One region of the Rhizobium sp. BK379 genome, then DNA from elsewhere that is predicted to be linked to it. Evidence: predicted binding sites of a transcription regulator. Region 1 holds the regulator's gene; the other holds the start of a gene.

The links. The regulator HrcA, encoded in region 1, represses chaperone genes, less so after heat shock. The targets are predictions, from matches to a motif close to GTTAGCACTCNCNNNNNGNGAGTGCTAAC.
Region 2: a site for HrcA is predicted at 5,225-5,253, ahead of groES (co-chaperone GroES). Genes of this name have one in related genera too.

What each region holds. Positions count from the first base shown of each region.
Region 1 is NZ_JACIAD010000002.1:311,749-322,735, reverse strand. Features, by position in the region: gene lnt (apolipoprotein N-acyltransferase) at 1-437, shown strand, start outside; gene FHT93_RS12600 (helix-turn-helix domain-containing protein) at 591-1,010, shown strand; gene metK (methionine adenosyltransferase) at 1,189-2,442, shown strand; gene FHT93_RS12590 (tRNA (guanosine(46)-N(7))-methyltransferase TrmB) at 2,439-3,140, shown strand; gene FHT93_RS12585 (DUF1150 family protein) at 3,319-3,576, opposite strand; gene FHT93_RS12580 (Hsp20 family protein) at 3,624-4,049, opposite strand; gene FHT93_RS12575 (nucleoside hydrolase) at 4,313-5,257, shown strand; gene grpE (nucleotide exchange factor GrpE) at 5,331-5,966, opposite strand; gene hrcA (heat-inducible transcriptional repressor HrcA) at 6,078-7,166, opposite strand; gene rph (ribonuclease PH) at 7,344-8,060, shown strand; gene FHT93_RS12555 (VOC family protein) at 8,135-8,551, shown strand; gene rdgB (RdgB/HAM1 family non-canonical purine NTP pyrophosphatase) at 8,561-9,205, shown strand; gene hemW (radical SAM family heme chaperone HemW) at 9,220-10,416, shown strand; gene FHT93_RS12540 (DMT family transporter) at 10,528-10,987, opposite strand, start outside.
Region 2 is NZ_JACIAD010000002.1:716,245-727,231, forward strand. Features, by position in the region: gene hisG (ATP phosphoribosyltransferase) at 1-523, shown strand, start outside; gene FHT93_RS14545 (DoxX family protein) at 596-1,045, opposite strand; gene FHT93_RS14550 (glutathione binding-like protein) at 1,249-1,959, shown strand; gene FHT93_RS14555 (hypothetical protein) at 2,072-2,518, opposite strand; gene groL (chaperonin GroEL) at 3,178-4,815, opposite strand; gene groES (co-chaperone GroES) at 4,872-5,168, opposite strand; gene FHT93_RS14570 (dihydrofolate reductase family protein) at 5,620-6,261, opposite strand; gene FHT93_RS14575 (metalloregulator ArsR/SmtB family transcription factor) at 6,409-6,765, shown strand; gene FHT93_RS14580 (SRPBCC family protein) at 6,740-7,228, shown strand; gene FHT93_RS14585 (TIGR01459 family HAD-type hydrolase) at 7,457-8,305, shown strand; gene FHT93_RS14590 (bifunctional riboflavin kinase/FAD synthetase) at 8,320-9,303, shown strand; gene FHT93_RS14595 (MFS transporter) at 9,366-10,580, opposite strand.

The DNA.
Region 1 (10,987 bases):
CCAGCCGTCATCTGCTCGAACTTCCGAGCGGGCTGAAATTCTATCCGCTCGTCTGCTACGAGATCATCTTCCCGGACGAAATGACCGGCGACATCGGTCAAGCGAACGCTATTCTCAACATCACGAACGACAGCTGGTTCGGCTCGACGCCGGGTCCTTACCAGCATTTTCAGCAGGCACGCGTACGGGCGGTCGAGACCGGTCTGCCGCTGATTCGCGATGCGAATAGCGGAATTTCGGCGGTTGTAGACGCACGCGGCGAAATCGTTGCAGGTCTTAAATTGGACGAGATGGGCTTTATTGATGCAACTCTCGATGGATTGCAAAAAAACACTGGAAGCCCATATCCCCGCCAAACGTACTTCTGGTTGACTGAAACGTTACTGATGGCCATTGCGCTAATTTCACGCAGGGGTTTTATTTCCAGGTTGAATTGACCAAAAACCCCTAAAATTGCATAGTGGTCGCAATCGGCGTTAGTAACGTATGCTTCAAGGTGGGTTATCGCGACTTGCAACGTGGCGTTACGGAATGAGGTCAGGGCATGCCGGTTAGAACAGGGTTGAATTTTTCTTTGCTAGGGCACGACCATGATTGAAAATAAGAAGAAGCCGAATCCTATCGACATCCATGTCGGTAGCCGCATTCGACTTCGCCGTACCATGTTAGGCATGAGCCAGGAGAAGCTCGGCGAAAGCCTCGGCATCACCTTTCAGCAAATCCAGAAATACGAGAAGGGCACCAACCGCGTTGGCGCCAGCCGCCTGCAGAACATTTCGAGCATCCTCAACGTTCCGGTTTCCTTCTTCTTCGAAGACGCTCCCGGTGAACATTCCGGTGCCTTGACCGGTATGGCGGAAACCTCGAGCTCGAACTATGTCGTGGATTTCCTCTCCTCTTCGGAAGGACTCCAGCTCAACCGCGCATTTGTGAAGATCACCGATCCCAAGGTTCGTCGCAAAGTCGTCGAACTGGTGAAGGCACTTGCGGCGGAAGCCGATTCCGACTGAGCGTCTCCACGCTCGGAAAGCTTAAGGCGGCTCAAAAGGCCGCCTTTTTGCGTTTTTGGGGCAAAATTTGTCATTTCGCCGCAGATATAAAGATATATTTATGTCCTTCTGTGCTTGTCATCAGAGCACGAAGTGAGTACCTACTAGACCGCTTTTATTCTTTGAGGGGAATCCCGGAATGCGCGCGAACTATTTCTTTACCAGCGAATCTGTTGCCGAAGGTCACCCGGACAAGGTGTGTGACCGCATCTCCGACGAGATCGTCGATCTGGTCTACCGCGAAGCGGCAAAGACCGGCATCAATCCGTGGGGCGTGCGCATTGCCTGTGAAACTCTGGCGACCACCAACCGCGTCGTTATCGCCGGTGAAGTTCGCCTGCCGCCGAGCCTGATGAAGAAGGACAAGGACGGCAACGACGTCATCAATCCGTCGAAGTTCAAGGCTGCGGCCCGTCGCGCCATCAAGGACATCGGCTACGAGCAGGACGGCTTCCACTGGAAGAAGGCCAAGATCGACGTGCTCCTGCATTCGCAGTCGGCCGACATTGCCCAGGGCGTGGACAGCGCCGCCGACCAGCAGGGCGATGAAGGTGCCGGCGACCAGGGCATCATGTTCGGCTACGCCTGCAAGGAAACGCCTGACCTCATGCCGGCGCCGATCTACTATTCCCACAAGATCCTGCAGCTGCTTGCTGCCGCGCGCAAGAAGGGCGAAGGCGAAGTTGCCAAGCTCGGCCCCGATGCCAAGAGCCAGGTGACCGTGCGCTATGTCGACGGCAAGCCGGCAGAAGCCACTTCGATCGTTCTTTCCACCCAGCATCTCGATGACAGCTGGGACTCGCAGAAGGTTCGCAGCGTCGTCGAGCCCTATATCCGCGAAGCCCTCGGCGACCTGAAGATCGCCGACGATTGCAAGTGGTACATCAACCCCACCGGCAAGTTCGTCATCGGCGGCCCTGACGGTGACGCCGGCCTCACCGGCCGCAAGATCATCGTCGACACCTACGGCGGTGCGGCTCCCCACGGCGGTGGCGCATTCTCCGGCAAGGACACGACCAAGGTCGACCGTTCGGCTGCCTATGCAGCCCGCTATCTCGCCAAGAACGTCGTTGCCGCCGGTCTCGCCGACCGCTGCACGATACAGCTCTCCTACGCCATCGGCGTCGCGCAGCCGCTGTCGATCTATGTCGACCTGCATGGCACCGGCAAGGGCGTTTCCGAGGATCAGGTCGAAGCGGCGATCCGCCAGAACATGGACCTGTCGCCGTCGGGCATCCGCCGTCACCTTGACCTCAACAAGCCGATCTATGCGAAGACGTCGGCTTACGGTCACTTCGGCCGCAAGGCCGGTCGCGACGGCTCGTTCTCCTGGGAGCGCACGGACCTCGTGAAGGCGCTCAAGGAAGCCGTCAAGACCAAGGCTGCTGCATGACGGACATGGAACGCCGGGGTCGGGCGACCGAAGCCTTTTTCGGTCGCCGCAAGGGAAAGGCTCTGCGCGAGCAGCAGGCCGAAAGGCTCTCTACCCTGCTCCCGGCATTCATCGTCGATCTCTCGGCGGCTCCACCGGAGCCGCTGAAAGCGCTTTTCCCCGATGGGGTCGAAAGATTGCGGCTGGAGATCGGCTTCGGCGGTGGCGAACATTTGATCCACCGCGCGCTGGAAACGCCTTCGACGGGCTTTATCGGCGTCGAGCCCTTCATCAATTCCATGCAGAAGCTGCTTGCACGCGTCGATGAGACCGGTGCCCGCAACGTGCGCGTCTACAACGACGACGCCACACAGCTCCTCGACTGGCTTCCCGATCATTGCCTCGACCAGATCGACCTGCTCTATCCGGACCCCTGGCCGAAACGGAAACACTGGAAGCGGCGCTTCGTCTCCAAGACCAATCTCGACCGTTTTCATCGCGTGCTGAAGCCGGGCGGGCTGTTCTGCTTCGCGTCCGACATTGACACCTATGTGAACTGGACGCTCCTGAAATGCCGCGACCATGGCGGCTTCGAATGGATGGCGCAGAATGCGGCTGACTGGCTGACGCCCTATGAGGGCTGGCCGAGCACCCGCTATGAAGCCAAGGCCCGTCGTGAGGGCCGCTCTTCGGCCTATCTCACCTTCAAGCGCGTCTAACCCGACTAGACGGATCAATTTCGACGGCGTTGCCGCTGAGTGGAATTTTTCGAGAATAGGGAAATGCTGCAAAGCAGCTAGCGTGTGGGCAAGGGACTGACGTCAGTCCCTTGCATCGCCCATTACGATCTTCACACATGCATTCGTCGGCCAGCCGTGCTCGGCGGGCCGGTTTCGATCAATGCAGGCTGACCGTTTTCAGTTCGTCTTCAGCTGCCTTGAAGAAGGTGCTGGAGCGATTATCGGTCAGCAGGATCGGCGTACCATCGGCGCCAAACAATGCCCAGAGATCAACGCTCGGATCGATATCCGGAGCCTCGGGGAAGCATTTGGAGACCTCTTCATTGCGAATTTTGCGGATATAGGCGACCTCGCCATTGCCGATACCGGCAAGTTCAGACTTGGTCAGACGCGACGTGGCTTCTTTCATCAACATTCCTGTTCCTCCGAGAGAAGGGACCAACGGTTCAACAAACCGTTGTGCTACTGTGAAACCGAAATGTTAATTTTCTTGACCATACGCGCCGGTTCCGGGCGAATTAGATCAACCGAAAGCAGGCCGTTCTTAAGGATTGCGCCCAAGACCTGCATGCCATCGGCGAGAACGAAGGTGCGCTGGAACTGTCTGGCGGCAATGCCGCGATAGAGGTAATCGCGCTCGCCCTGATCGACCTGGCGGCCGCGGATCAGAAGCTGGTTTTCCTCAATTGACACATCAAGCTCTTCTTCGCTGAAACCGGCGACTGCAAGCGTGATGCGAAGCCGCTCGGGCGCGTCGTGACCGGCGGCGATGCGTTCGATATTATAGGGCGGATAACCGTCGCTGGCCTTGGAAATCCGCTCGAGCGTCTTTTCCATGGCATCGAAGCCCAAAAGCAGCGGGCTGGCGAAAGGGGTAATGCGGCTCATCTTCCAAAGTCCTTGATGCAAGCGACCTTCCCGGACCTCACATGCAGCATCCGGGTACCGCTAATATGGGGACGACGCTTGCCTGCTGCAAGGCATGATGGCCGCCGGCCGGGCCTCCCGCATTTTGATCGCTTCCTTGACAAAGGGCGCAGCGCCCCGCATCAAAACATGCCCCGGCGCGCTGTGTTGATTTGCGACGGGAGCGTAAAGACAATGAAAAGGTGCATGCCAGGCGTCGCGCACCAGAGGATGGAACGATTCGGATGGCAGAACCGAGAAAAATCATTATCGACACCGACCCCGGCCAGGACGATGCCGCCGCGATCATGCTGGCCTTCGGCAGCCGGGAAGAGCTTGAGGTGTTGGGCATCACCACCGTCGCCGGCAATGTGCCGTTGTCGTTCACCAGCCGCAATGCGCGTATCATCTGCGAATTGTGCGAGCGGACCGATATCAAGGTCTTTGCCGGCGCCGACCGACCGATCGCCCGCAAGCTCGTCACCGCCGAGCACGTGCATGGCAAGACAGGCCTCGATGGCCCGACGCTTCCAGAGCCCACGATGCCGCTGCAGGCGCAGCATTCGGTCGACTTCATCATCGAAACGCTGCGACGCGAGCCGGAAGGCACCGTCACGCTCTGTACGCTCGGTCCGCTGACCAATATCGGCCTGGCCTTCCAGAAGGCGCCGGATATCGTCCCGCGCATCCGCGAACTCGTCATGATGGGCGGCGGCTTCTTCGAAGGCGGCAACATCACGCCGGCTGCTGAATTCAACATCTATGTCGATCCGGAAGCCGCCGATATCGTGTTCCGCTCGGGCGTGCCGGTCGTCATGATGCCGCTCGATGTGACGCACCAGTTGCTGACCCGCAAGGACCGGGTGAAGCGCATGGCCGATATCGGCACCGCGCCTGCCAAGGCGATGGTCGAGATGCTGGAATTCTTCGAGCGCTTCGACATCGAAAAATACGGCTCGGACGGCGGTCCGCTGCATGATCCGACGACCGTCGCCTATCTGCTGAAACCGGACCTCTTCAAGGGCAGGGACTGCAATGTCGAGATCGAAGTCACATCCGAACTGACGGTCGGCATGACCGTCGTCGACTGGTGGCATGTGACCGACCGAAAGCGTAATGCAAAGGTCATGCGCTACGTGGATTCCGACGGTTTCTTCGATCTGCTGATCGAGCGTTTCGGGCGCATCTAGTTCGCAAGGGTGATACAAAAACCAAAAAGGCCGCTGACGCGGCCTTTTTCAATTGTCAGGCATTCTTGCTGTCTCAGGCGTCCTTCTCGTCCAGCACCGAGTTGGCCTCGGCTTCGACGAGTTTCGGACCACCCTTGGCGACGCCGACCATGGCCGGGCGCAAGACGCGTTCACCAATGCTGAAACCGGCCTGTACGACCTGTACCACCGTATTGTTCGGCACTTCGGTATTCGGCACTTCGAACATCGCCTGATGGAAGTTCGGGTCGAACTTCTGGCCGACCGGCTCCAGCTTGCGAACGCCGTGGCGCTCGAGAGCCGACAGCATGGAGCGCTCGGTCATCTCGACACCTTCGATCAATGTCATCAGGCCAGCGTCGGCGGCAGCCCTGGCTTCCGGCGGAATGGCATCGATCGCACGGCGCAGATTGTCCGAGACGGCCAGCATGTCGCGGGCGAAGCCTGCGACGGAATAGGACTTGGCGTCCTTAACCTCGCGCTCCGTGCGGCGGCGCAGATTATCCATTTCGGCAGCGAGCCGCAGGTAGCGGTCGCGCAGTTCCGTATTCTCGGCCTTCAGAAGCTCAAGCGCATCTGGTTCGCCTGCGGCTGCTTCCTTCACGGCTTCATTCTCGACGTTTGCGGCGGCGTCGGCTGTGGCTTCCGCCGCAGCCGCGTCAGGTCCGTTCTTCGTCGTTTCATCAGTCATGACGGTCTCCGGTTCGTGTATTCTCAGATGCGCCCGATATCGATGTTTGGCCGGAAAAAATCAAGTCTGCGTTACGAAGAAGCTAAAATTCCGCCTGTTTTGCGCAAGGGATCAGAGAGATCCGCGCGAAAGGCGCGACACGAGCTGCGCCGTATAGTCCACCATCGGCACGATGCGGGAATAATTGAGCCGCGTGGGACCGATCACTCCTACCGCGCCAACGATGCGGTCGTCGTCATCGCGATAGGGCGCCACAATGAGCGAGGAGCCGGAAAGTGAGAAAAGCTTGTTTTCCGAACCGATGAAGATGCGTACGCCCGGCCCGCTTTCGGCAAGGTTCAGGAGCTCGATCAAGCTGTCCTTCTTCTCCAGATCATCGAAGAGCAGGCGCAGCCGGTCGAGGTCTTCCGCGCCGCCTACGCCTTCCAGCAGGTTTGCTCGGCCGCGGATGATGAGCTGTGCCGGCTTGGTCTCGTCCGAGTTGCCGGCCCACACGGCGACGCCGCGCTCCACGAGGTCGCGCGACAGTGCGTCGAGCTCATGGCGAACTTCATCTTTCAGCCGGCTCAATTGCAAGCGCAATTCCGGCAGCGTCTGCCCGGTCATGTGTGCATTGAGGAAATTGGCAGCCTCGGTGAGCTGCGACGAGGTAACACCTGCGGGCAGTTCTATAATGCGGTTTTCGACCTGATCGTGATCACCGACAAGAACAGCCAGCGCCTTGGTAGGTTCCAGGCGGATGAACTCGACATGTTTCAGAACCGGGTCGCTCTTTGAGGTGATGACAAGGCCGGCGCCGCGCGAAATGCCCGAGAGCATGCGACTCGCCTCATTCATCATCGATTCCACCGGATTGTCGCGGCTTCCGGCCCGCACCTGGCGGTCGATGCTGGCACGTTCTTCTGCCGAGAGGTCACCGACCTGCATGAAGGCATCGACAAAGAAGCGCAGCCCGATCTGGGTCGGCAGGCGCCCGGCGCTGACATGCGGCGAATAGATCAGACCAAGCTCTTCCAGATCGCTCATGACATTGCGAACGGAGGCAGGCGACAGAGACATCGGCAGAAGACGCGAAAGATTGCGGGAGCCGAGCGGCTCGCCGTGCTCCAGATAGCCTTCGACGATGCGCCGGAAGATTTCCTTCGATCGTTCATCCAGCGCAGCCACGGCATCCGAAATTGATGTCGACCTGTAGCTCATGAACTTTTCGCACCCGCACTGAATGATATCAGGGAAATATAGCCAATCTGCCCCCCGTGGCAAAAGGGAATTTGCAAATGCACGCAGCCAATCGTAGAAGCGGGCGACGATACAATGCATGCACAGACATTGCCTGAAAGCGCTCACGTTTTCGGCATCATGTTTCAGGAGAAGAGAATGCGGCCTTCAGGCAGAAAAACCGACCAGATGCGCAAGGTCTCCTTCGAGCGCAATTTTTCCAAGCATGCGGAAGGCTCCTGCCTGGTGAAGTTCGGCGATACGCACGTACTCTGTACGGCGAGCCTGGAAGACAAGACGCCGCCGTGGCTGCGCAACACCGGCAAGGGCTGGGTCACAGCCGAGTATGGCATGCTGCCGCGCGCGACAGGCGAGCGAATGAAGCGCGAAGCCGCAGCCGGCAAACAGGGCGGCCGCACGCAGGAAATCCAGCGCCTGATCGGCCGCTCGCTGCGTGCCGTGGTCGATCTTACTGCCCTCGGCGAGCGGCAGATCACGCTCGACTGCGACGTCATCCAGGCCGACGGCGGCACGCGCACGGCCTCGATCACCGGCGGCTGGATTGCGCTTTACGATTGCCTGCGCTGGATGGAAACCCGCAACATGATCAAGGCCGACCGCGTGCTGAAGGACCATGTCGCGGCGATCTCCTGCGGCATCTTCGCCAACCAGCCGGTCATCGACCTAGACTATCTCGAGGATTCCTCGGCCGAGACCGACGCCAATTTCGTCATGACGGGCGCCGGCGGCATCGTCGAGATCCAAGGCACGGCGGAAGGCACGCCTTTCAGCGAAGAGGAGTTCTCCTCGCTGATGGGTCTCGCCAAGGCGGGCATTGCCGGGCTGGTGGACCTGCAGAAGCAAGCCATCGCCTGAGGCTATCATTCAAGCCTCGCCAGTGAATTTCCTCGTCCCTGCTTACGGGGGCAAGGCCTCAAAAGGGGCGGGCAATGGCACAACCCATCGAAGGCGTTCTTGAAACTGCGCTCTACGCAACCGATCTCGATGCGACAGAAGCCTTTTACGAGGATGTGCTGGGCCTTGAGAAGATCGCACGGTCTGGCAACCGTCATGTGTTCTTCCGCTGCGGACCGGGCGTGCTCCTGATCTTCAACCCGGAGGAAACGGTGAAGCCGCCTGCACCGGACAGCCTGCAGGTTCCGCCGCATGGCACTATCGGAAGGGGCCATGCCTGCTTCACGGTTTCGGGAGACAATCTCGATGCGATGGTGCAAAAGCTGAAAGCTGCCGGCATCGGCATCGAATCCGAGGTTCAATGGCCGCAGGGCGGCCGATCGATTTATTTCCGCGACCCTTCAGGCAATAGCCTGGAATGCGCGGAGGCCAAAATCTGGGGCATGGGGTAAGGATATTTTATGCGTAAGCTCGAAACCAAAACTATTGTCGTCGCCAGCCACAACCAGGGCAAGATCCGCGAGATCCAGGATCTGATCGGGCCGCTCGGCTTCACCGCCAAATCGGCCGCCGAACTCAATTTCATCGAACCCGAGGAAACCGGGACGACCTTCGAGGAAAATGCCACGATCAAGGCACTTGCCTCGGCTCAAGCCTCCGGAATGCCGGCGCTTTCCGACGATTCCGGCCTCGTCGTCGATGCGCTTGGCGGCGATCCCGGCGTCTACACCGCCGACTGGGCGGAGACCGGCAACGGCACCCGCGATTTCTTCATGGCCATGGAGAAGGTCGAGAAGGCATTGGAAAAGGCCGGCGCCACCAAGCCCGAGCAGCGCTCTGCCCGTTTTGTCAGCGTGCTCTGCCTTGCATGGCCGGATGGTCACACGGAGCTTTTCCGCGGCGAAGTGGAAGGCAAAGTCGTCTGGCCCCCGCGCGGGACGCAAGGTTTCGGCTATGATCCGATCTTCCAGCCCGAGGACTACGATGTGACCTTCGGCGAGATGAGCGCGGAAGAAAAACACGGCTGGAACATCGGCAAGCCGCAGGCTCTCTCGCATCGCGCCCGCGCCTTCAAGCTCTTCGTCGAAACCTGCCTGGAAGCATAGGCCGAGCCTTGAACATGATCGAACCGTCTGCGCTGACGCGCGATGCAAAGCTTCTGCCCGATACCGGCGAGCCCGGTTTCGGGGTCTATGTGCATTGGCCTTTCTGCGCGGCGAAGTGCCCCTATTGCGATTTCAACAGCCATGTCCGGCATCAGCCGGTCGATCAGGAGCGCTATGTCGCCGCTTTCCTGAAAGAGATCACCAATGCCCGCCTGATGAGCGGGCCGAAGACGGTAACCAGCATCTTCCTCGGAGGCGGCACGCCGTCGCTGATGAAGCCGGAAACAGTCGATGCGATCCTCGACGGCATTGCGCGGCACTGGAATGTGCCTGACGGTATCGAGATCACGATGGAGGCCAATCCTTCCAGCGTCGAAGCAGACCGTTTCCGTGGCTACCGCGCCGCCGGTGTGAACCGCGTCTCGCTCGGTGTACAGGCCCTGAATGATCGCGACCTCAAATTCCTTGGGCGGCTGCATGACGTCGCTGATGCGCTGAAGGCGATCAGGCTCGCGCGTGACATCTTCCCGCGCATGTCTTTCGACCTGATCTATGCGCGGCCGAACCAGACGGTCGAGGAGTGGGATCGCGAGCTCAAGGAAGCCATTTCCTATGCCGTGGACCATCTCTCGCTGTATCAGCTCACGATCGAGGAAGGCACGCCCTTCTACGGGCTGCATAAGGCTGGAAAGCTGATCGTGCCGGATGGGGACCAGTCCGCTGCTCTCTATGAAGCCACGCAGGAGATCACCGAGCGCGAAGGATTGCCGGCCTATGAAGTATCCAATCATGCCCGGCCGGGTGCGGAGAGCCGCCATAACCTCACCTACTGGCGCTATGGCGACTATGCCGGCATCGGCCCTGGCGCGCATGGTCGCCTGTCGCGGGGCGGAGAGAAGGTCGCAACCGCTACGGAGCGCAAGCCTGAAGCCTGGCTGGACCTCGTCGAACGCGACGGCCATGGTATCACCGAGCACGAGCGCCTCGGTTTCGATGAGCAGGCCGATGAATTGCTGCTGATGGGACTGCGCCTGAAGGAAGGTGTCGATCTTGCCCGCTGGCAGCAGCTTTCCGGCCGCGATCCCGATCCGAAACGGGAGGAATTTTTACTGGAACACGGCTTCATTGAGCGGATCGGCAATTCCCGCCTGCGCTGCACGCCGGCAGGCATGCTGATCCTTGATTCCGTCGTGGCGGACCTCGCCTGCTAGAGCATTCCCCTTGTTCTTCGAAACAAGGCTAAGCTCTATCTCCCTTGCTTCACTCAGTTCCGGGCGCAAACCTGCCGCTCACACTTTTTCCTGAACCGCTTCAGGTCCGCCTCAAGCAGCCCGTCTCCTTGCAAAATTGACGAGCCTTCCATCGATTGCGGCAAGGCCGAGCGCGATCAAAGCCATGCCCACCAGATGTTTGAGCTGCAACTGCTCACCGAGTGCTGCGGCGCCAAGCAGGATCGCGCTGACGGGGATCAGGAAGGTCACCAGCATCAGATTGGTGGCACCTGCCGTTGCCAGTATGCGGAAGAACAGCACATAGGCCACGGCCGTCGAGAGGATCGCAAGACCTGATAGCGCCAGCCAGGTCTCGACGGAGGGCATGGCGAGCGTCCAGGGCTGGTCCACAATCAGCGCGATCGGCAGCATCAGAACGGTGGATGCCGTCACCTGCCCGGCGGCCGGAATAAGCGGCGCAAGGCCCATCCGGCGGAATCGCCGTCCCCAGATGCCGGCCAGCGAATAGGAGAAGGCAGCACCGAGAACTGCGAGTTGGGCAAGCACGTTC
Region 2 (10,987 bases), 400 kb from region 1:
CCGCGAGCTCGGCAACGGATCGGTCGATTTCGGCGTCACCGGCGAAGACCTCGTGCGCGAGGGATTGGCGGAAGCCGACAAGCGGGTGGAATTCTGCGCCCGGCTCGGCTTCGGCCATGCCGATGTCGTCGTCGCCGTGCCGGAAATCTGGCTGGATGTCGATACGATGGCCGACCTCGTGGATGTCGCCGCCGATTTCCGCGCCCGTCACGGCCGGCGTCTGGCGATCGCCACGAAATACTGGCGCCTGACCCAGCAGTTCTTCTCCAGCCAGCACGGCATCCAGCTCTATCGCATCGTCGAGAGCCTGGGCGCCACCGAAGGCGCGCCGGCATCCGGCTCGGCGGATATCATCGTCGATATCACCTCGACTGGATCGACGCTGCGCGCCAACCATCTCAAGGTGCTGTCCGATGGTGTCATCCTGCGCTCGGAAGCCTGCCTGGTGCGTGCCCGCAAGGACGTCCATGCCGATACGCCCACGGTGACGGCAATCGTCGAGGCCGTGCGCTCGGTTCTCTGAGACCGAACTTGGTGACATAGAAAACCCGCCGTCTTTCGACGGCGGGTTTTGCATGCTTGGGAGGGTATGAAATTAGCGGGCAGCGACCGCCTGCAGGCCGCGGCGGGCGTCGACCGAGTAGGCGCCAGCGCCATTGGTGGCGAGCATGATGTAGGCGCCGGCAAGCGTGACGTTCTTCAGGAAGTTCACGAAGTTCAGGCTGTTGATCCAGCCGTTCGCAGCAGCCGGGAAGTCAGGAACATTGACGGTCGGCAGGTGGAAGACGATGCCGGTGAACACACAGAAGGCAGCGATCAGCCAGCCCGTGTAACGAACCTGATATCCGATCAGCACGGAAATACCCATGACGAGTTCGAAGAGGCCGGCGAGATAGGTCAGCGCGGTTGCGGCCGGAAGGCCGGCACCCATGACCATGCCGGCGGTGGCTGAAGGATCGGTGACCTTGCCGAAGCCGGCGAAGATGAACATGAAGGACAGAAGAATGCGGGCGAGAAGGATGAGGACGTTGTTCGTATTCGACATGGATGTTGCTCCGTTGAATGGCTCTTGAGGTCTTGATGCCCCGGCACCGTGTTGACCTCGGATGCAACCTATTTCGCCTTTTTTCGGTGTCAGGGAAAGATAAACACTAGCGGACGGTTTGTTCACTAATATGAAACGATGGAGCGGCTTGCCTTGCATGGCGACCATCTTCTATGGTCGCCGCCCCACCCAAGGAGAAACCCATGGCAGATCTTTCCGCATTCCCGATCACCAGCCGCTGGCCTGCGAAAAACCCCGATATTATCCAGCTCTACTCCCTTCAGACGCCGAACGGCGTGAAGATCTCCGTGGCGCTGGAGGAACTCGCTCTGCCGTATGAGCCCCATTATGTTTCTTTCGCAACGACGGATCAGAAGACCGCGGAATTCGTTTCGCTCAATCCGAACGGCCGCATTCCCGCGATCATCGATCCCAATGGCCCGGACGGAAAGCCGATCGGTCTCTTCGAATCCGGCGCTATCCTGCTCTATCTGGCGGAAAAGACCGGCAAGCTGATCCCGGCCGATGCCGCAGGCCGCTATGAAACAATCCAGTGGGTCTTTTTCCAGATGGCAGGCATCGGCCCGATGTTCGGTCAGTTCGGTCATTTCCATAAATTCGCCGCCGACAAGGTCGCCAACAATTCCTACCCGGTGGAGCGCTACCGCGATGAAGCGAAGCGCCTGCTCGGCGTGCTGGAAAGCCGCCTGAAGGGCCGCCAGTGGATCATGGGCGACGAATACACGATCGCCGACATCACTACCTTCCCGTGGATCCGCGGCGCCGACATTTTTTATGGTGGCCGCGAGGTCCTGGACTACGCGAAATTCCCCGCCGTCATGGACTGGCTGCAGCGCTGCATCGCCCGCCCTGCAAGCGAGAAGGGGCTGAACATCCCGGTGAAGCCGGCCTGATCACGAAGCAGTTCCAGTAAAATCGTGCAGCGGTTTCACGACCGGAATTGAGCGAAGTAACAGGAAAGGCCGGTCGTGAGACCGGCCTTTTTACCTCGAGCCGTTCGGACGATTATTGCCGGCTGGTGATCTGGCTGGCGCCTTCCAGCTTGAAACGCGGGAAGATGAAAACCCCGACCATGCTGCCACTGTACTTTTCTTCCAGTCCATTCGATTCACCCATGCAGAAAAGCGGCTGGCGGAAGCCGTTCGGCATGATGATGGTCGTCGAGAAGCAGAAGGATGAGGAGAGCGTTGCCGCCTGTTCGAAGAGCTGCAGGACGTGGTTGCGATCCTTGGTGTCGTAACAGCGCACCAGGCTCAACAGGCCGCATTCCTGGGCCGAGAGACCGTGCAGCATTGCGCTCCACTCTCCGAGCTTTATCACGCCCGTCGAAAAGTCTCCGATCCAGCTTTCGGAGACCGAGAACTGTGCCAACATGTCGTGGTTGTGATTGTTGTAGTCCAGCGAGCCGGGCAGCAATGGTGCGGCAGCATTGGCTTTGGCGATCTTAAACAAGGCGTTCCCCAGTTCAGGTGCGGCTCCCCTGCCACACGCTCGGCAAACACAAAGAAACAGGATCACGTAGCACCAGGCGTCATGCCTGTGCTTTCATCCTGCGGAAACAGTTGGTCGGCTGCGCCTTTGACGGTCGCCGCTCGAATATTTCCCCGCAAGATGTCATCTCGTATGTTCGCGGAGACCTTCGAAAGCCCGAATGTTCACGCGTGGCCTTTGGCGTATCCGGTCTCGTCTGTTGCGAGAATTCTTCCGGTGCGAACGTCAATTGCAGCGCGGATTTATAGGAGCTTTTGCGCAAACGGCAACGGCTTTTTCCGGGGCGTTAGGCTGACGTTATGATTGGATTTTCACCCGGACTGCGCGTTATCCGCTAATTTTGTGGTCAAAAGTCTCATTTATGCGTTGTGGAAACGGTTTCACACCCACCATAGCATGCAGCTTCCGTAAATTAGACAGTTCGGAAACCGAATTGCGCTGAAGGGGAAAATGCGCGGCGCGCAAGCCTCGCGAAAGCTTCGGGCCAAAGAAGCGGCCTCAGGAGCCGGCCTAAGGGTTTAAGCCGCAGGTATTTTCGAATCGGCAAAAAAAAGGGCGGCCCGAAGACCGCCCTTTCTATTCTGGAGACCGGAATGGATGTCAGTGACGGCTTACGCCTATCACATCATGTCCATACCGCCCATGCCGCCCATGCCGCCCGGCATTGCCGGAGCGTCCTTCTTCGGCAGCTCGGCGATCATGGCTTCCGTGGTGATCAGCAGCGAAGCAACCGAAGCTGCGTTCTGCAGAGCCGTACGGACAACCTTGACCGGGTCGACGATGCCGAGCTGGATCAGGTCGCCATATTCGCCAGTCTGGGCGTTGTAGCCGTAGTTGTCTTCATTCTTGTCGAGGATCTTGCCGACAACGATCGAAGCTTCGTCACCTGCGTTTTCAGCGATCTGGCGAACCAGAGCCTGGAGAGCGCGGCGAACGATGTTGATACCAGCTTCCTGGTCGTCGTTTTCGCCCTTGGCCGTGATCTTCGTGGAAGAACGCAGCAGAGCGACGCCGCCGCCCGGGACGATGCCTTCCTGAACAGCAGCGCGCGTCGCGTTGAGAGCGTCGTCGATGCGGTCCTTCTTTTCCTTCACTTCGACTTCCGTCGAACCGCCGACGCGGATAACGGCAACGCCGCCAGCGAGCTTGGCAAGACGTTCCTGCAGCTTTTCGCGATCGTAGTCGGAGGTGGTTTCTTCGATCTGGGCCTTGATCTGGGCAACACGGCCTTCGATGTCGGACTTGGCGCCAGCGCCGTCGACGATCGTGGTGTTTTCCTTGGAGATCGAGACCTTCTTGGTGCGGCCGAGCATGTCGAGCGTGACAGACTCAAGCTTGATGCCGAGGTCTTCGGAGATGACAGTGCCGCCCGTGAGGATAGCGATGTCTTCCAGCATGGCCTTGCGACGATCGCCGAAGCCCGGAGCCTTGACAGCAGCAATCTTCAGGCCGCCGCGCAGCTTGTTGACGACGAGCGTAGCAAGAGCTTCGCCTTCGACGTCTTCAGCGATGATGAGGAGCGGCTTGCCGGTCTGAACGACAGCTTCGAGAACCGGGAGCATGGACTGCAGGTTCGAAAGCTTCTTTTCGTGCAGGAGGATGAAGGCGTCTTCGAGGTCAGCAACCATCTTTTCCGGGTTGGTGACGAAGTACGGGCTCAGGTAGCCGCGGTCGAACTGCATGCCTTCGACGACTTCGAGTTCGGTTTCAGCGGTCTTGGCTTCTTCGACGGTGATAACGCCTTCGTTGCCGACCTTCTGCATTGCTTCAGCAATGTCGAGACCGATCTGCTTTTCGCCGTTTGCGGAGATCGTGCCGACCTGGGCAACTTCTTCCGAAGTGTTGATCTTCTTGGCCTTGGCCTGGAGATCCTTGACGACTTCAGCAACAGCGAGGTCGATACCGCGCTTCAGGTCCATCGGGTTCATGCCGGCAGCAACTGCCTTTGCGCCTTCGCGAACGATGGCCTGTGCGAGAACCGTTGCAGTCGTGGTGCCGTCGCCGGCGACGTCGTTGGTCTTCGAAGCAACTTCGCGGACCATCTGGGCGCCCATGTTTTCGAACTTGTCTTCGAGTTCGATTTCCTTGGCGACCGAAACACCGTCCTTGGTGATGCGCGGAGCGCCGAAGGACTTGTCGATAACGACGTTACGGCCCTTCGGACCAAGCGTGACCTTCACTGCGTCAGCGAGGATATCGACGCCGCGCAGCAACTTTTCGCGCGCGCCGCGGCCGAACTTTACTTCTTTAGCTGCCATTTTGAGAACTCCTGAAAAGGGGTGTCAGCGATATCGGATGAAAGACAACCGGCTGATTAGCCGATGATGCCCATGATGTCGGCTTCCTTCATGATCAGAAGGTCTTCGCCGTTGATCTTGACTTCGGTGCCCGACCACTTGCCGAACAGAACGCGATCGCCAGCCTTGACGTCGAGTGCTACGACCTTGCCGGACTCGTCACGAGCGCCGGAGCCGACAGCGACGATTTCGCCTTCCTGCGGCTTTTCCTTAGCGGTATCCGGGATGATGATGCCGCCCTTGGTCTTCTCTTCGGATTCAACGCGACGGACAACGACGCGATCGTGAAGCGGGCGGAAATTGGTGCTTGCCATTGTCTAATCCCTCGATCAAATGACATTCGCGGACCGGGGTGGCCCACAAGGTGGATGTTAGCACTCAACTCCTGTGAGTGCTAGCGCCGTGCATTTAGGGATGGCTCCAGAAGGAGTCAAGAAGAGCCTTCACGGATTTTTGTGCCGGAATTGTGGAGACATGCAGCATTTGTCCCGCGTGGCGCCGAGCCTTTGCCATAGCCTGCCTTTCCGAGCCTAGCCCGCCCGGGCGAACATGGGCTGGCGGCTGGCGGGCCGGCCAACTCGCCACGCATCATCTGGCCAATGCCTGGCGATATCGTTGCCCGCCTGCTTCCAAGGTTGACCGCTTTACAGCGGAAGTCGACATTTGCCTCGAGTTGGACAGGCAAGGCAGATTGTCAGGGTCTTCACGGAAGCCGATATCATGACCGCTGTGCACGGCCATGGTCGCCCAGTCGCAAGAAAATGCCTAGCGTTGGAAGGTGAGGTGGATGGTGCCACTCGGCGCGGTTTCCGACTTCACCGTGCAGCCGGCTTCCAGGCCGCGCAGATCGTCCCACAAGCGTATGCCGCGCCCGAGCAGGATCGGAGCGATAGCGACATGAAGGCGATCGACAAGGCCCGCCTTGAGGAAGTCGCGAACAACGGTAGCACCGCCGCCAACCCGCACGTCTTTGCCGCCCGCCACACTGACAGCCCGCTGTAGCGCATCGGCAGGTGTAGTGGCGAGGAAATGGAAAATTGTCCCGCCAGCCATCTCCAGGGAAGGACGTGGCTTGTGGGTGAGGACGAAAACCGGACACCGGAACGGCGGCTCGTCACCCCACCAGCCGCGCCAGTCCGGATCGTCGGGAAAGTTGTGGAGACCGAACATGCCGGCGCCCATGATCTCGGCCCCCACATTTTCGAAATACGCCTTCGCGTAGTCGTCGTCGATGCCTGTCGTCCCAGCCCCGCTGGTATCCTTGAATACGCGCTCGCGGAACGTGCGGGTTGCTACATATGAGCCGACGAGACGCGACCAGTCCTCGCCGAACGGGACTTCCGGCGTCTGGTCCGTCGTTGTCGCGAAACCATCGAGCGAGATCATGAGATCGACACGAACTACCACTGTTGTTCTCCTTGCGAGTGGTTGCACCATGACAGCCTCCATCTGTAGGCCAGACACTAAGGCATGTGCCTTTGTATCGAGGGCCGAACACTAAGGCAAGTGCCTTATTGTCCTTGACTGGCTATCGGTGACGTTTTAATAGGCCACATGCCCTACCACTCGACACCGCTCGACCTTGCCTTTCACGCTCTCAGCGACCCGACCCGCCGCGCGGTCGTCTCGCGCCTGGCTGCCGGCGAGGTACCGGTCAGCGTCCTGGCCGAGCCTTTCGACATGGCGCTGCCCTCCTTCGCCCAGCATCTCAAGGTGCTGGAAGATTGCGGGCTGATCGCCAGCGAGAAGCGCGGGCGCAGCCGCTGGTGCAGGCTGGTGCAGGCGCGCTTCGACGAGGCGGCGGACTGGATGGAAGCGGAGCGCCGGCGCTGGACCGAGCGGCTGGATCGGCTGGAAGCCTATTTGGACGAGACGCAAGAGGATGATGAAGGACATGGCAAACCCGTTTGAGACCTGGTCGCTCGATCGCGAAATCGTGCTGGTCAAGCTGCTGAACCACCCACGCGACAAGGTCTTTGCCGCCTGGATGGATCCAAAGGCACTGGCCAAATGGTACGGCCCGACCGGCCTCAACATCGAGAGCCACGAGGCCGATATCCGCGAGGGCGGGATCTGGCGCTTCGATATGGTGGGCATGTTCGAGGGCAAGGAGCATCGTTTCGCGAACCTCATGCGCTTTCTGGAGATCGTGCCGAACGAGCGGATCGTCATGGATTACGGCACGCCCGATCCTGATGACCCCGACCGTTTCCGCGTTACCGTGACCTTTGATGAGCAGGCCGACGGCAAGACCGTGCTGACCCTGCGCCAGCTCCACCCCAGTGCCAAGCGGCGTCAGGTGGTCATCGGTTTCGGCGCGGTGGAATACGGGCTGCAGACGCTCGAGGGCCTTGCCGCCTGGCTGGACGGCTGATGTCATCAGAGGTGCCTGTAATATGCCTTGCCGGTTTCGACGATGCGCCGAAGCCGGCATGCTAGGCTCACGCTTCAACAAATGACATGTTCGGTGGGGTCAGCGAAAACCCAAGTCGTGCCGAAAGCCGCCATTGGCTGTATCTGTCACGTCGCTGCGGAAATGCCTTGCCAATGAAGCCTGCCTTTGCAATGTCACCGGGGACCGAAAGCGAAGCAGGAAAGCGGAATGGCAAAGCGGATTGCGAACTTCTCCGAGATCACCGATCAATATGACGCGGTGTTCTGTGATGTCTGGGGTGTCGTGCATAACGGGGTCGATCCGTTTCCGAAAGCCGGCGAGGCGCTGCAGGCCGCTCGCGCCGCGGGTCTGACGGTCGTTCTCATCACCAATTCGCCCCGCGTCTCCTGGCAGGTCGTCGAGCAGTTGCGCCAGATCGGAGTGCCCGACGACGCCTATGACCGCATCGTCACCTCTGGTGATGTCACCCGCGCGCTGATTGCTGAAGGACCTCGTGAAGTTTTCCTGCTTGGTCCCGAGCGCGACAATCCGATCCTGGAAGGCCTCGATATCGAGCGTGCGGCGGCAGGTGAGGCCACGTCGGTCGTCTGCACCGGTTTCTTCGACGACGAAACGCAGAAGCCCGAGGACTACACCGATATGCTGCTGGACTTCAAAGCCCGCAACGTGCCGATGATCTGCGCCAATCCCGATCTCGTCGTCGAGCGCGGCCACCGCATCATTCCCTGCGCCGGCGCGATGGCTGCCTATTATGAGCAGCTCGGCGGTTCCACCCGCATCGCCGGCAAGCCGCACCGGCCGATCTATGAGGCGACCCTTGCCGCCGCGCGCGAAGTGCACGGCGATTTCCCCGTTGACCGCGTTCTGGCGATCGGCGACGGAATGCCGACCGATGTTCGCGGCGCCTTGAATTATGGCCTCGATCTTCTCTACATCAGCGGCGGTATCCACGCTAAGGAATATACGCTGAACGGCGAGACCGACGAAGCGATCCTGCACGCCTATCTCGAACGGGAAAAAGCCGCCCCCAAGTGGTGGATGCCGCGCCTCGCATAAGAGAATTGAAGCCGATGACCGTGTTCCACCGTAACGAAACCCGCGAGCCGCTGCCCGAACATCTGAAGGGCGGCGTCATTGCCATCGGCAATTTTGATGGTGTCCATCGCGGCCATCAGTCGGTGCTGAACCGGGCTCTCGATATTGCACGGCAGCGCGGTATTCCCGCTTTGGTGCTGACCTTCGAGCCGCATCCGCGTACTGTCTTCAAGCCGGATGCACCGGTCTTCCGCCTGACACCGGCGCCCTTCAAGGCCCGTATCCTGGAAGAACTGGGCTTCAACGCTGTCATTGAATACCCCTTCGACTACGAATTCTCGCAGCGTTCGGCCGAGGATTTCATCCACTCCATATTGAAGGACTGGCTCGGCGCTTCCGAAGTTGTGACGGGCTTCGACTTCCACTTCGGCCGCGGCCGGGAAGGCGGCCCTGCCTTCCTGATGGATGCCGGCAACAAATATGGCTTTGGCGTCACCCTGATCGACGCCTTCCGCGATGAGAACACCGATGTCGTCTCATCGAGCCATATCCGCGCACTGCTGAAGGAAGGCGATGTCTCCTCGGTCGCCGCCATGCTCGGCTATCACTATACGGTGCAGGCGAAGGTGATCGATGGCGAAAAGCTCGGCCGCCAGCTCGGCTTCCCGACCGCCAACATGCAGTTGCCGCCGGAGGCGGAACTTGCAGCCGGCATTTATGCCGTCCGCTTCCGCCCCGAAAGCGGCAGGCTCTACGATGCGGTGGCAAGCTACGGCCGTCGCCCGACGGTGACGGAAAATGGTGCGCCGCTGCTCGAAACCTACCTTTTTGATTTCAGCGGCGATCTCTATGGCCAGACCTGTTCGGTTTCCTTCTTCGGCTATCTGCGCCCCGAATTGAAGTTTGACGGGCTGGATCCGCTCGTCGCGCAGATCAAGCGCGACGAGGAGGAAGCGAGGGCTCTTCTCGCAGGTGTGAGACCGCTCGGCGAGCTCGACCGGAAGCTCTGTTTCGGCTGAGCAATTCCAGCAAAACTGCTTGAGCGTTTTACGTCCGGGATTGCGCAAAAACGAAGAACCGCTCAGGCAGTGCCAAGCGCGGGCTGAGCCTTCTGCCGGGGTAGCGGCGGGAACGCGAGCGCAATCGCTGCTGCACCGAGCCCGACCAGGGCGGAGCCGATGAACAGCCACGAATAGTTGGCATAGGTGTCGTAGATCCAGCCGCCGATCAGCGGGCCGAATGCCATGCCGATGCTGGAGAGCATCGTTGCCGCGCCGAAGACGGTGCCGATGATGCGCGGGCCGAAATATTCACGCGCCAGCAACGCATAAAGCGGCATCACCCCGCCATAGGCGCTGCCGAAGATGACGGCGAGCGCATAGAATTCCCCGAGCTTGCTGACGGCAAGATAGGTGGCAAGGGCGGCGGCCTGCACCAGCAGGCCTGCTATGATGACCGGCTTCACGCCGATCCGGTCCGCCAGCGTGCCATAGAGCAGGCGTCCGCCAAGGCCGGCTAGGCCCTCGACACTGTAGATGCTGACGGCAGCCATCGGCGCGACGCCGCAGAGTGTCGCGTAGCTCACCATATGGAAGATCGGTCCGGAATGGGCTGCGCAGCAGGCAAAGAAGGTCAGTCCGAGAACGATGAATTGCGGCGAACGGAAAACCTTCCAGAGATTGGGAGCACCGCCATCCGCAGATACCATGGCATCATGCATATCCTGAGGCGGCGACGGGCGACGGCGCACGAGAAGTGCCGCCGGGATCATCAGGATCAGCGCGCCGATGCCGATGATCATCATCGCCGGGCGCCATTCATAGGCTGTAATAAGCCAGCTCGCGAATGGCGAGATCGTCATCGGAGCAACACCCATGCCTGCCGAAACCAGCGAGACGGCAAGGCCGCGGTTCTCGTCGAACCACTCTGTCGTCGCGGCGATCATCGGCGCGAAGAAGGCGCTGGCCGAGAGGCCGACGAGCACGCCATAGGTCAGTTGGAACTGCAGCAGCGTTTCCGCGCGGCTGGCGAGCATCAGCGCCAGCCCAAGGATGACGGCGCCGATCAGCACCACCGGGCGTGGCCCGAACCGGTCGCTGGCAGCACCCCAGAAGAAGCCGCCGATGCCCATGACGATGAAATTGAGCGTCATGGCGCTGGCGATACCGGCATGCGACCAACCCGTCGCATCGGCGATCGGTTGCTGGAAGATTGCGAGAGAAAACATGGCGCCGAGCGCAACGCACGTCATCAGTGCGCCGGCCGCGACGATAACCCAACGATAGGAACTGCTCATATCCTCATCACTCCTTGCGAGCGGGTTTGATCGGCATGATGGATTTCTGATGCCCGCAAGTCAAAGACGTTCGGGCAATCGGGAAATCGACACGGGGTGTTGGGTTTTTTGCCTCGGGAACAACAATATTGCAGCTCCCGCCTGTTTCCAGCGGTTGCCGACCGGCACGGGCAACTGCGAGAGCCTGAGTGTCGTTCCTGAATTCGGTTGGGACGAAGCATTCCCCGTGCAGCTTTTCGTAAGGTCGCGGCTCTGAAATCCCTCTTCCTTTTCCGCCTAAAAGCGCCTATGAACCGGCGCGATGAGTAAATTCCGGCTGGCGCATTCGATACGAATTATCGGCCCGGTCTTCCGCGCACGCTAAGTTGCCGGAAGGTCCGGGTTTTTGGCGCTTGAGCTGAGCGAGC